Regions from separate parts of the Peribacillus sp. R9-11 genome, predicted to be linked through region 1. Evidence: riboswitches for the same ligand, from Rfam matches in the RefSeq annotation. Region 1 holds a riboswitch; the other holds the start of a gene.

Region 1 (4,449 bases):
CATTTGAATATTTTTCACAAGCTTTCACGGCAAGTTCAGCTGAAATTTTATTAAGCTTATAAGCAATCGTACTTATTTGGTATTCCTCAAGAACGATGCTCGTGGCTCCGAAGGTATTTGTCTCAATAATATCGGCACCTGCTGCTAAGTATTTTTCATGGATGGTTTGGATGATTTCAGGTTGCGTCAGTGATAAATATTCATTACATCCCTCGAATTGTTCTCCCCCAAAGTCCTTTGCTGTTAAATTCTCAGCTTGTAGCATGGTTCCCATTGCACCATCAAGAAGGAGAATCTTAGACTTTAACTGTTCTTGAATCGCTTTTTTATTCATGTACTGCCACCTCTGATGTATGTTTACTATCGACTTCTCTAATATATTTTGTAAGTTCCGCAGTCATTTCATAGCGAAGGAATGGTGTAATTAAATAAATCCCCTTGAATTTTTCTCTTGCGGCGTCCACCAGTTCTCTGGCGATATTCACACCTTCCATTCTTGACTTTATCGGGTCATCCCCTGCTAAAGCCATAGCCCGCCTTACATTATCAGGTAATTTAATACCCGGTATTTCGTTATGGATAAATTCCGCATTTCGTGTGCTCGTTAACGGCATAATTCCGACGAAAATCGGAGTATCTATATGTTTTGTCGCTTCATAAACCTCTTCAATCTGATCGACTGAATAAATCGGTTGGGTCAAAAAGGACTGAGCACCGCAAGCAATCTTCTTTTCCATCCGCTGAACGGCCTTATTCAAATATTTCACATTTGGGTTAAAGGCAGCCGCAATTTTAAAATTTGCCCGTTGACCAAGACTTTGACCGGAATAGGAAAGACCTTCATTAAATTGTTTTACCATACTAATTAAGTCAAATGACGATAAATCATAGACTGAAGTTGCACCTGGGAAGTCCCCTATTTTTGAAGGATCACCAGTGATAATCAGAATCTCGTTCAACCCCACCGTTTGAAGCCCCATTAAATGTGATTGAAGGCCAATTAAGTTCCTATCACGGCACGTAATATGCACCATTGGATTTACATCTAATTGGTTTTTCAACAAATTGGCCAGCGCCTCATTAGATATCCTCGGCGAAGCAAGTGAATTATCAGCTAATGTAATCGAATCAACACCCGCATTTTTTAATGCCTCCGCACCAGCCATAAAACCTTCAATTCCTAATTTTTTCGGCGGATCAAGTTCAACAAGAATCGTTCTTTCAGTTTTGGCCTGCTCATGCAGGGGTAGTTCCAGTTCTCTATGATTCACTTCAATTATTTCGATTTCACGTGCTTTCGTCATTTTTTCTTCTACTGGAACTAAACTCCCAATCGCATTTTTCACAGATTGAATATGAAGTGGTGTTGTTCCACAACACCCACCGATTATCGTGGCACCCTGCTCACGAAGCTCAAGGGCACTTGAGCCAAAATATTCAGGCACTGCTTTATAAACTAGTCTTCCATCCACGTAATCCGGTAGGCTAGCATTTGGATAGATAGCGATAGCCGCATGCTTTGGCAAAGTCACTTCTTCCAAGGCGCGAATCATATGATGTGGACCTAGACGGCAATTCACACCAACAACATCAGCACCCAATTGCTCGAGTTTTTGAAATGCTTCATTTAAATGGATCCCATTTTGAAGATTACCTAATTCATGCATCGATACATTTGCAATAATTGGCAATTCCGTTTCTTTTTTAGCAATTTGCAACACGGTTTCAAGTTCTTCCAGATCATAAAATGTTTCAAGGAGAATCCCATCAGGATTTTCTATAAGCAGACTATATAGCTGCTCACGAAAACCTCGCTTAATTTCTTCCATGCTTAAATCCGATTTACGGATACTTCGCTGAGCCCCTATAGTACCAAATACAAATGCATTGCCTTTTGCAGCTTTTTTAGCAAGGATAACTCCCTGTCGGTTAATTCGGCTTACTTCATCTTCAAGACCATGCCTTTTCAATTTATTAAAGTTGGCTCCGTAAGTATTCGATTGTAGAATATCAGCACCTGCTTCTAAATAGGCACGATGAATGGATTCAATTTGATCAGGATTAGTGCAGTTTAATTCCTCATAACATTGATCGATTCCATATGAGTATAATAATGTTCCCATTGCTCCTTCTCCAACCAGCATTCTTTCTTTCAATTCTTTACGAAAATCCATATGTACACCCTCTCTCAAAAACAATTCTGTTTTTGTCGTTTTCTATGAGTATGAGAGAAAAGAAAAAAAACCTTCTCAAAGAAGAAGGTTTTTTGAAACATTCTCCTCATCTATCAAGCTCTGCTTGCTGGATTTAGCACCTTTGCCTAAGCTGGTTGCTGAGGTTTCCTCGGGCCAGTCCCTCCACCTCTCTCGATAAGATCCATTTATAAAGTTTTCTTAACATTTCAAAATTTGTTTATATTTAATTTACATTAATAATCTGTCAATTTCAATAGTTTGATAGTCATTTTTTTCTTTTCTACTAAGATCATACATCCTTCAAAGTTTAAACTCTCTTTAATATCCTTTGTTTCCAGTCCACCGCTAACGAATCTACAGAAAGTAGAGCATGAGCTCCATCCTGTCCGTCTCGATTATGCAGGATCACTTCAGTTGCATAATATACAGAGATGTTTTCTTGAAGTCGATCTAATAAAACAATTTCATCTTGTTTTTTAATAACTCCTTCTTGAATGACCTTTGCAAAATAACCAGTAAAACTTGTTTTCATCACTGATGTCAAAAACTTAGGTTCTTGGTTAAAATGAGAAATAGTCGAGCAAGGAATTCGTCCTTGGGTGATCTGAACAATTGTCCCACCTATTTGATAGATATCACCGATATACGTTTGAGTTTCCATCATCCCAGCTACTGTTAAATTCTCACCAAAAGCAGGGATATCAAGCTGTTTAGAGAATTTTTCATTCCAAAATGAGTAATGCTCAAAAGGATAAATGCACAATGCACGGTCAGGGCCTCCATGGAACTTTAGATTCCCTACTCCGTCTCCAACTATTCCTGATTTTGTTACGGTCACATTATCCAAAGTTTTTTTATCCATAGCTGATAAAATCTTAACATTCGAAAACATTTCCTGTTTAGGCTTTCCGGCTTGAAGGGACACGATTTTTCCATTTTCCAATTAACATCTTCCAATCCTATTTACTTTATATCATCCTTATATGAATACATTATACTAAAAATTCATTTTATTCTGCATCTATTTTAATTACTTTACTATTTCAGAGAAGATAAAAACGTCTACTTCCGGGAGAAATGGTGGAAAATTACTGATTTTCAGAAAAATCGTACTATAGTTTCGGTAATTTGGTTGCTATTTCAGAATTAAATATGGTAGAATATGAACACAATATATAGTCGAAAAACAAAATTGGTCGCCTATATGTTGATTTCACGATTAATTTCCTCTTTGTCGCTCTTCAGGGAGCGAATTTTTTTGCCTTCTTCAAATCCACTACTCAATCCCTACAATAAAGATCAGCCATATATCGCCTTACTGAATGACACTATCATCTTCAGAATAATATTTTGCTCTGCTCAGAATCACTCCATTAAAACACATCAGCCTAAAACACTACCTTTTCTTTTTAAATTCTCAGCTTCTTCTCTGTCAAAAAGAACCATTTCGTTTTTCTTACTAAAAAAACCAAGGGTTTTAATTCACATTCTTCCTCTACCGCATAGATTAGTCCTACAAATATCTCCACGGGCAACCCAATTATCTATACAAAACACAAACTTTATTAATATGTATTCCGTTTAAACTCTTCAGCTATGTGTACCTCTTTAACCACTGTATTCACTTTGTTCCCCTTCTGAAAAAACAAAAAGAAGCTGAGAGACATTGGTTCGTCTTCCACTCAGCTTCTTTTTTTACGCTTGTTTCTTTTTTTTCGGTGCCGCTTTTTTCCGGGTCGTCGTTTTTTTCCCTTCCAGTTTATCAGGTTTCGTTCGATCAATGGATGCTTGTAAAGCTTCCATTAAATCGGTAACATTGTTGGACACTGTTTCTTTTGTTTTGGCTGTAATCGTCTTCTGTCCTGTCTTCTTTGATTCAATCAGCTCAAGTAACGCCGTTCGATAATCATCATTGTATTTTGTCGGATCGAAAGTCGTCGTTAATTGATCTATTAATAAAATTGCCGTATCAATTTCTTTTTTTACAATTGTATCATTTGCAGGGATATTCGGAACATCTGCTGCGGAGCGTACTTCATCTGGATAATGAATCGTTTCCATCAACAAGGTGTTATCTACAACCCTTATAACCGCCATTTGTTCCTTTGAACGGATGATGATTTTTGCTAACCCAACTTTATTCGATTCCTTGAGTGCTTGCCGCAATAGGGAATAGGCTTTTATGCCACCATCATTTGGAGACATAAAATAACTACGGTTAAAATATATCGGATCTATTTCTTCAATTTTAACA
Region 2 (4,449 bases), 1.8 Mb from region 1:
AACCTACATCATTCAATTGTTGATGGGTCGTACTAGCAGGGTGGATAATTAAACTTTTAGCATCCCCTACGTTGGCTACATGCGACCATAACTCTACCGAATTGATAAGTTTTGCTCCAGCTTCGCGTCCACCTTGAATTCCAAAAGTCACAACAGATCCTGCTCCCTTAGGCAAATATTTATCCGCCAGCGCTTTATCAGGGTGACTTCCATTACTAGGGTGCGAAACCCAGTTCACAGCAGGATGATTTTCCAAATATTGAATAACAGACTTAGTATTCGAAAGATGCTCTTTCATTCTCACATGCAACGTTTCTAGCCCCAGCGTAAACTGGAACGCGCTTTGAGCACTTAACGTCGGCCCTAAATCACGAAGTAATTGCACACGAGCTTTTGTGATAAAGGCAGCAGGGCCGACTGCTTCAGAGTATACAATCCCATCGTAGCTTGGATCCGGTTCCGTAAAGCCAGGGTAGTTTGGTGAGTTCCAGTCGAATTTGCCCCCATCCACGATGATGCCTCCTAAGGTGGTTCCATTTCCCAAGAGCCATTTTGTAGCAGAGTGGATGACAATATCCGCTCCAAAATCAATTGGCCGGCAAAGGTATGGGGTAGCAAAGGTATTATCGATAATGAGTGGTATGCCCGCATTGTGAGCAATGTCCGCTACAGCCTCAATATCAAGAATCCTTAGACTTGGATTTCCAATTGTTTCCGCAAATATAGCCTTCGTTCTAGGCGTGATGGCTTTTTTGAAATTTTCAGGGTCATCAGGAGAGACGAACTTCACTTTTATCCCATATTTAGGAAGAGTATTTTCAAAAAGATTATACGTACCGCCATATAATGTAGAAGCGGACACTATTTCATCTCCTGCACCAGCAATATTTAGGATTGACAGTGTAATGGCAGCCATCCCACTTGCGGTTGCCAGTCCGCCGATACCACCTTCCAACAAGGCCATTCTTTCTTCGAAAACACTGACCGTAGGATTATGAAGTCGTGTATAAATATAGCCATTTTCCTTTAAGCCAAATAAATTTGCTGCATGGTCAGTATCTTTGAACAAGTATGCATTGCTTTGATAAATAGGCACTGCACGTGCACCCGTTTCATCTACTTGCAGACCCCCGTGAACACTCAATGTTTCGAAACGCAACTTTTTCTCTGCCATAAGATTTCTCCCCTTTTTCTATGGATTTAGTTGGATTTAAGAATCAGGCCTTCCTCTTTTAACAAGCAAAAAAACCACTTCATAAGAAGAGGCTTATATACTCTCCTCATCTTCCAGAGCCAATACTCTGTTGGAATTAGCACCGTATATAAATTTATACCGGTTGCCGGGCTTCGTCGGGCCAATCCCTCCGCCACTCTTGATAAGAACTATTAAATTTAGCAGTTACTTTCTTAATTCAAAATATAGCACTTTAGAATTATCCAGTCAATCAATTATTTGAATATTCTTATTTCAATTCCCCATCAACTATATCGTTTATTCACTACTTTTCTACAGCTAAAAAGCCAACCCATATTGGATTGGCTTTTTAGCTTATTTCCTTAAGCACTCCGTACAAATAAGGAACAGACTGAAAGGCATAAATTTTTTTCCGCAGCTGCCCTTCTTTAAATAGTAATAAACAAGGTACACTCTCAATTTCATATGATTCGGCGATTGTTTGGACATAGTTCATATTCATCTTTCCTGCCTTCAAGTCTGGAAAAAGCTCCAATGATATCGTAAGCATCCTAGAAGCCACCTGACAGGTCCCACACAAAGGTGTATATAAATATAAGCAAAAGGTTTCCCCTTCTTCAACAGCAAGCCTACAATCTTCTTCTTTCAATTCTTGCATCAATTAGTCGTTCACCCTTTGACTTAAAAATTTCATTTTCACATTCATATTGGCAGATAGGAGCACTGTAGCGATATGATGTTCGGGGGCACTTTCCACTTCTTTGTACATTTTATTGATATACAAGTGGCTTGCTTCTGGCATTTCCCTTCGGAATTGCTTCCGTAGCTTTTCTCCTGAATCATCTGCGTCAAAAAGGAGATAAACATCACGGTCCACCATTTCATCTACTAACTCATCCAGCTTAGTTAATGAAATGGTCCCATTTGTACATCTTATTTCCACATCTTCATTCAAAACGGAGGCAACTTTTCTTCTATCGGAACTGCCTTCTACAATGATAACTTTATCAAATTCGCCCCACTCCATGTCATCACTCCATCTCACGAATTGTGTGCATGCTGCCTTTTTATAAACTGAAAAAGAGAGCAGGCCTATTTAGACCCTCTCTCCTTCATTTTAACCGTTTATCAGGCTATCATATTCTTCAGCGCTCATCAGGTTTTCAACGTCACTGATATTTGATGGTTCAATCACGATCATCCATGCTTTTTCAAAAGGAGATTCATTTACGAATTCAGGATTGTCATTCAACTCTTCATTTACTTCAACAACTTTACCACTGATAGGAGCATACAGCTCAGATACAGTTTTAACAGATTCAACACTGCCAAATGGCTCGTTCGATTTCAATTCAGCGCCAATCTCTGGAAGCTCAACAAAAACGATGTCCCCAAGTTCGGACTGAGCAAATGCTGTAATTCCGATGCGTACTGTTCCATCTTCTGTTTTGACCCATTCATGTTCCTTTGTGTAACGAAGTTCTTTTGGTGTTGTCATCATTAATTCCCTCCATAGTACATCTTATTTTATCTATTACATTATAAGGTAGATTTTTTTTAAAAGTAAGGAATTAACCAAATATTTCGTATTATTTTAGTTCCAAGTCTGTTCGAATTGTTCTTCTTTGAAACCAACTGTCACTTTTGTGCCGTCCGTAACAATCGGCCTTTTAAGAAGCATACCATCAGTAGACAATATATCTAGCATTTCTGCTTCAGAAGCTTCTTTCAGTTTGTCCTTTAAACCCAGCTCCCGGTATTTTTGCCCACTAGTATTAAAAAACTTCTTCAGCTCTAATCCGCTGGTATTATATAGTTGTTCGATTTCTGTTCGAGAAGGCGGATTTTCTACTATATGAATCGCTTCATATTGCAGTTCATGACTATCCAGCCACTTCTTCGCATTACGGCATGTGCCGCATTTTGGGTACCAATATAATGTTAAGCCCATTGTTTCACCACCTATCAATAGAATACCCGTTTTTTCTGTGCAATACAACGAATTCTCCTTGTCTTTCCATCGTGAAAATTTCACACGTAATAAAGGGAATACCCGATTACGGGAATTCCCTTTAAAGGTTGAACTTTGATTATAGTGCGTATTTTTCAGTTTCGATTACCTTAACAGAAGCTTCGCGTTTTTTCGCAATGACATTGATTGGGTTGTGTCTAGTCAACTTGCGAAGTGAAGAAAGCATAATGCGAAGAGTATCGCCTGTTTCAACGGCAATTAACGTTTCTTTTGCATGCTGTTCTATTTCATTGAACGCTTCTTGAACGAAAATTTCAGTGTACAATACCTTTTGTTTATTCTTTTCTAAACCTGTAGTCGCAATTGCTTTTTCTGTACGTAAAACCACAGATTCAGCAGCGTATGCAAGGGATGCGATATCAGCAATGTTAGATAAGATTTCTTGTTCTTGATCAAGTTTCTTGCCGTATTTCTGTGCTGCAAGACCTGCTGCCAAAATACCGATTTTCTTAGCATTTCTAACCAGCATTTTTTCTTGTGCCAATGGCTCATCGCTAGGCTCTTCAGGCATCATCATCATTAATTCCTCTTGCAGTCCCTGTGCTTTTTGTAGAAGAGGAAGTTCTCCTTTAAGTGCTTTTTTCAGGAATGTTCCCGGAACAAGCAAACGGTTGATTTCATTTGTGCCTTCGAAAATCCGGTTAATACGAGAGTCACGGTACGCTTTTTCAATTTCATATTCCTGCATGAAACCATAACCACCATGAAGCTGTACGCCTTCATCTGTTACGTAATCCAATACTTCAGAAGCGAAGAATTTATTCAAAGAACACTCAATTGCATATTCAGCGATCGCTGCTGCCATTGATTTTCCATCTTTCACTTGCTCATCAGTCAGCTTGCTTTGTCTTTGATCATAAAGACCGACGGTACGGTATACAGAGCTTTCTGCTGCATAAATTTTAGAAGCCATCGTTGCAAGTTTTTCTTTCGTTAGGTTAAAGTCAGAAATTTTCGTTTTGAACTGCTGACGTTGATTTGTATAAGCAGCAGTAATTTCAAGAGCGCGTTTAGATCCGCCGACTGCGCCAACACCCAATTTATATCGGCCAATATTCAAGATATTGAAAGCAATAACATGCCCTTTTCCAGCTACGCCAAGAAGGTTTTCAACTGGAACATGTACGTCTTCCAGGATTAAAGTACGTGTAGATGAGCTTTTTATACCCATTTTCTTTTCTTCAGCGCCCGTAGATACACCTTGATATTCACGCTCTACAAT

What was found. Region 1 has a riboswitch for S-adenosylmethionine ahead of RE409_RS16455 (bifunctional homocysteine S-methyltransferase/methylenetetrahydrofolate reductase). Riboswitches for the same ligand answer to the same signal wherever they lie in the genome.
Region 2: it holds a riboswitch for S-adenosylmethionine, as region 1 does, so the genes downstream of both, RE409_RS25460 (O-acetylhomoserine aminocarboxypropyltransferase/cysteine synthase family protein) here and RE409_RS16455 (bifunctional homocysteine S-methyltransferase/methylenetetrahydrofolate reductase) in region 1, are expected to answer to the same signal.

Annotation. Positions count from the first base shown of each region.
Region 1 covers NZ_CP133763.1:3,407,410-3,411,858, forward strand. The annotation lists gene metH (methionine synthase) at 1-334, opposite strand, end outside; gene RE409_RS16455 (bifunctional homocysteine S-methyltransferase/methylenetetrahydrofolate reductase) at 327-2,174, opposite strand; SAM riboswitch class I at 2,278-2,376, opposite strand; gene RE409_RS16460 (MOSC domain-containing protein) at 2,503-3,138, opposite strand; gene RE409_RS16465 (non-homologous end joining protein Ku) at 3,891-4,449, opposite strand, start outside.
Region 2 covers NZ_CP133763.1:5,222,207-5,226,655, forward strand. The annotation lists gene RE409_RS25460 (O-acetylhomoserine aminocarboxypropyltransferase/cysteine synthase family protein) at 1-1,174, opposite strand, end outside; SAM riboswitch class I at 1,278-1,383, opposite strand; gene RE409_RS25465 (thioredoxin family protein) at 1,545-1,853, opposite strand; gene RE409_RS25470 (toprim domain-containing protein) at 1,857-2,222, opposite strand; gene gcvH (glycine cleavage system protein GcvH) at 2,313-2,693, opposite strand; gene RE409_RS25480 (arsenate reductase family protein) at 2,790-3,146, opposite strand; gene RE409_RS25485 (acyl-CoA dehydrogenase family protein) at 3,286-4,449, opposite strand, start outside.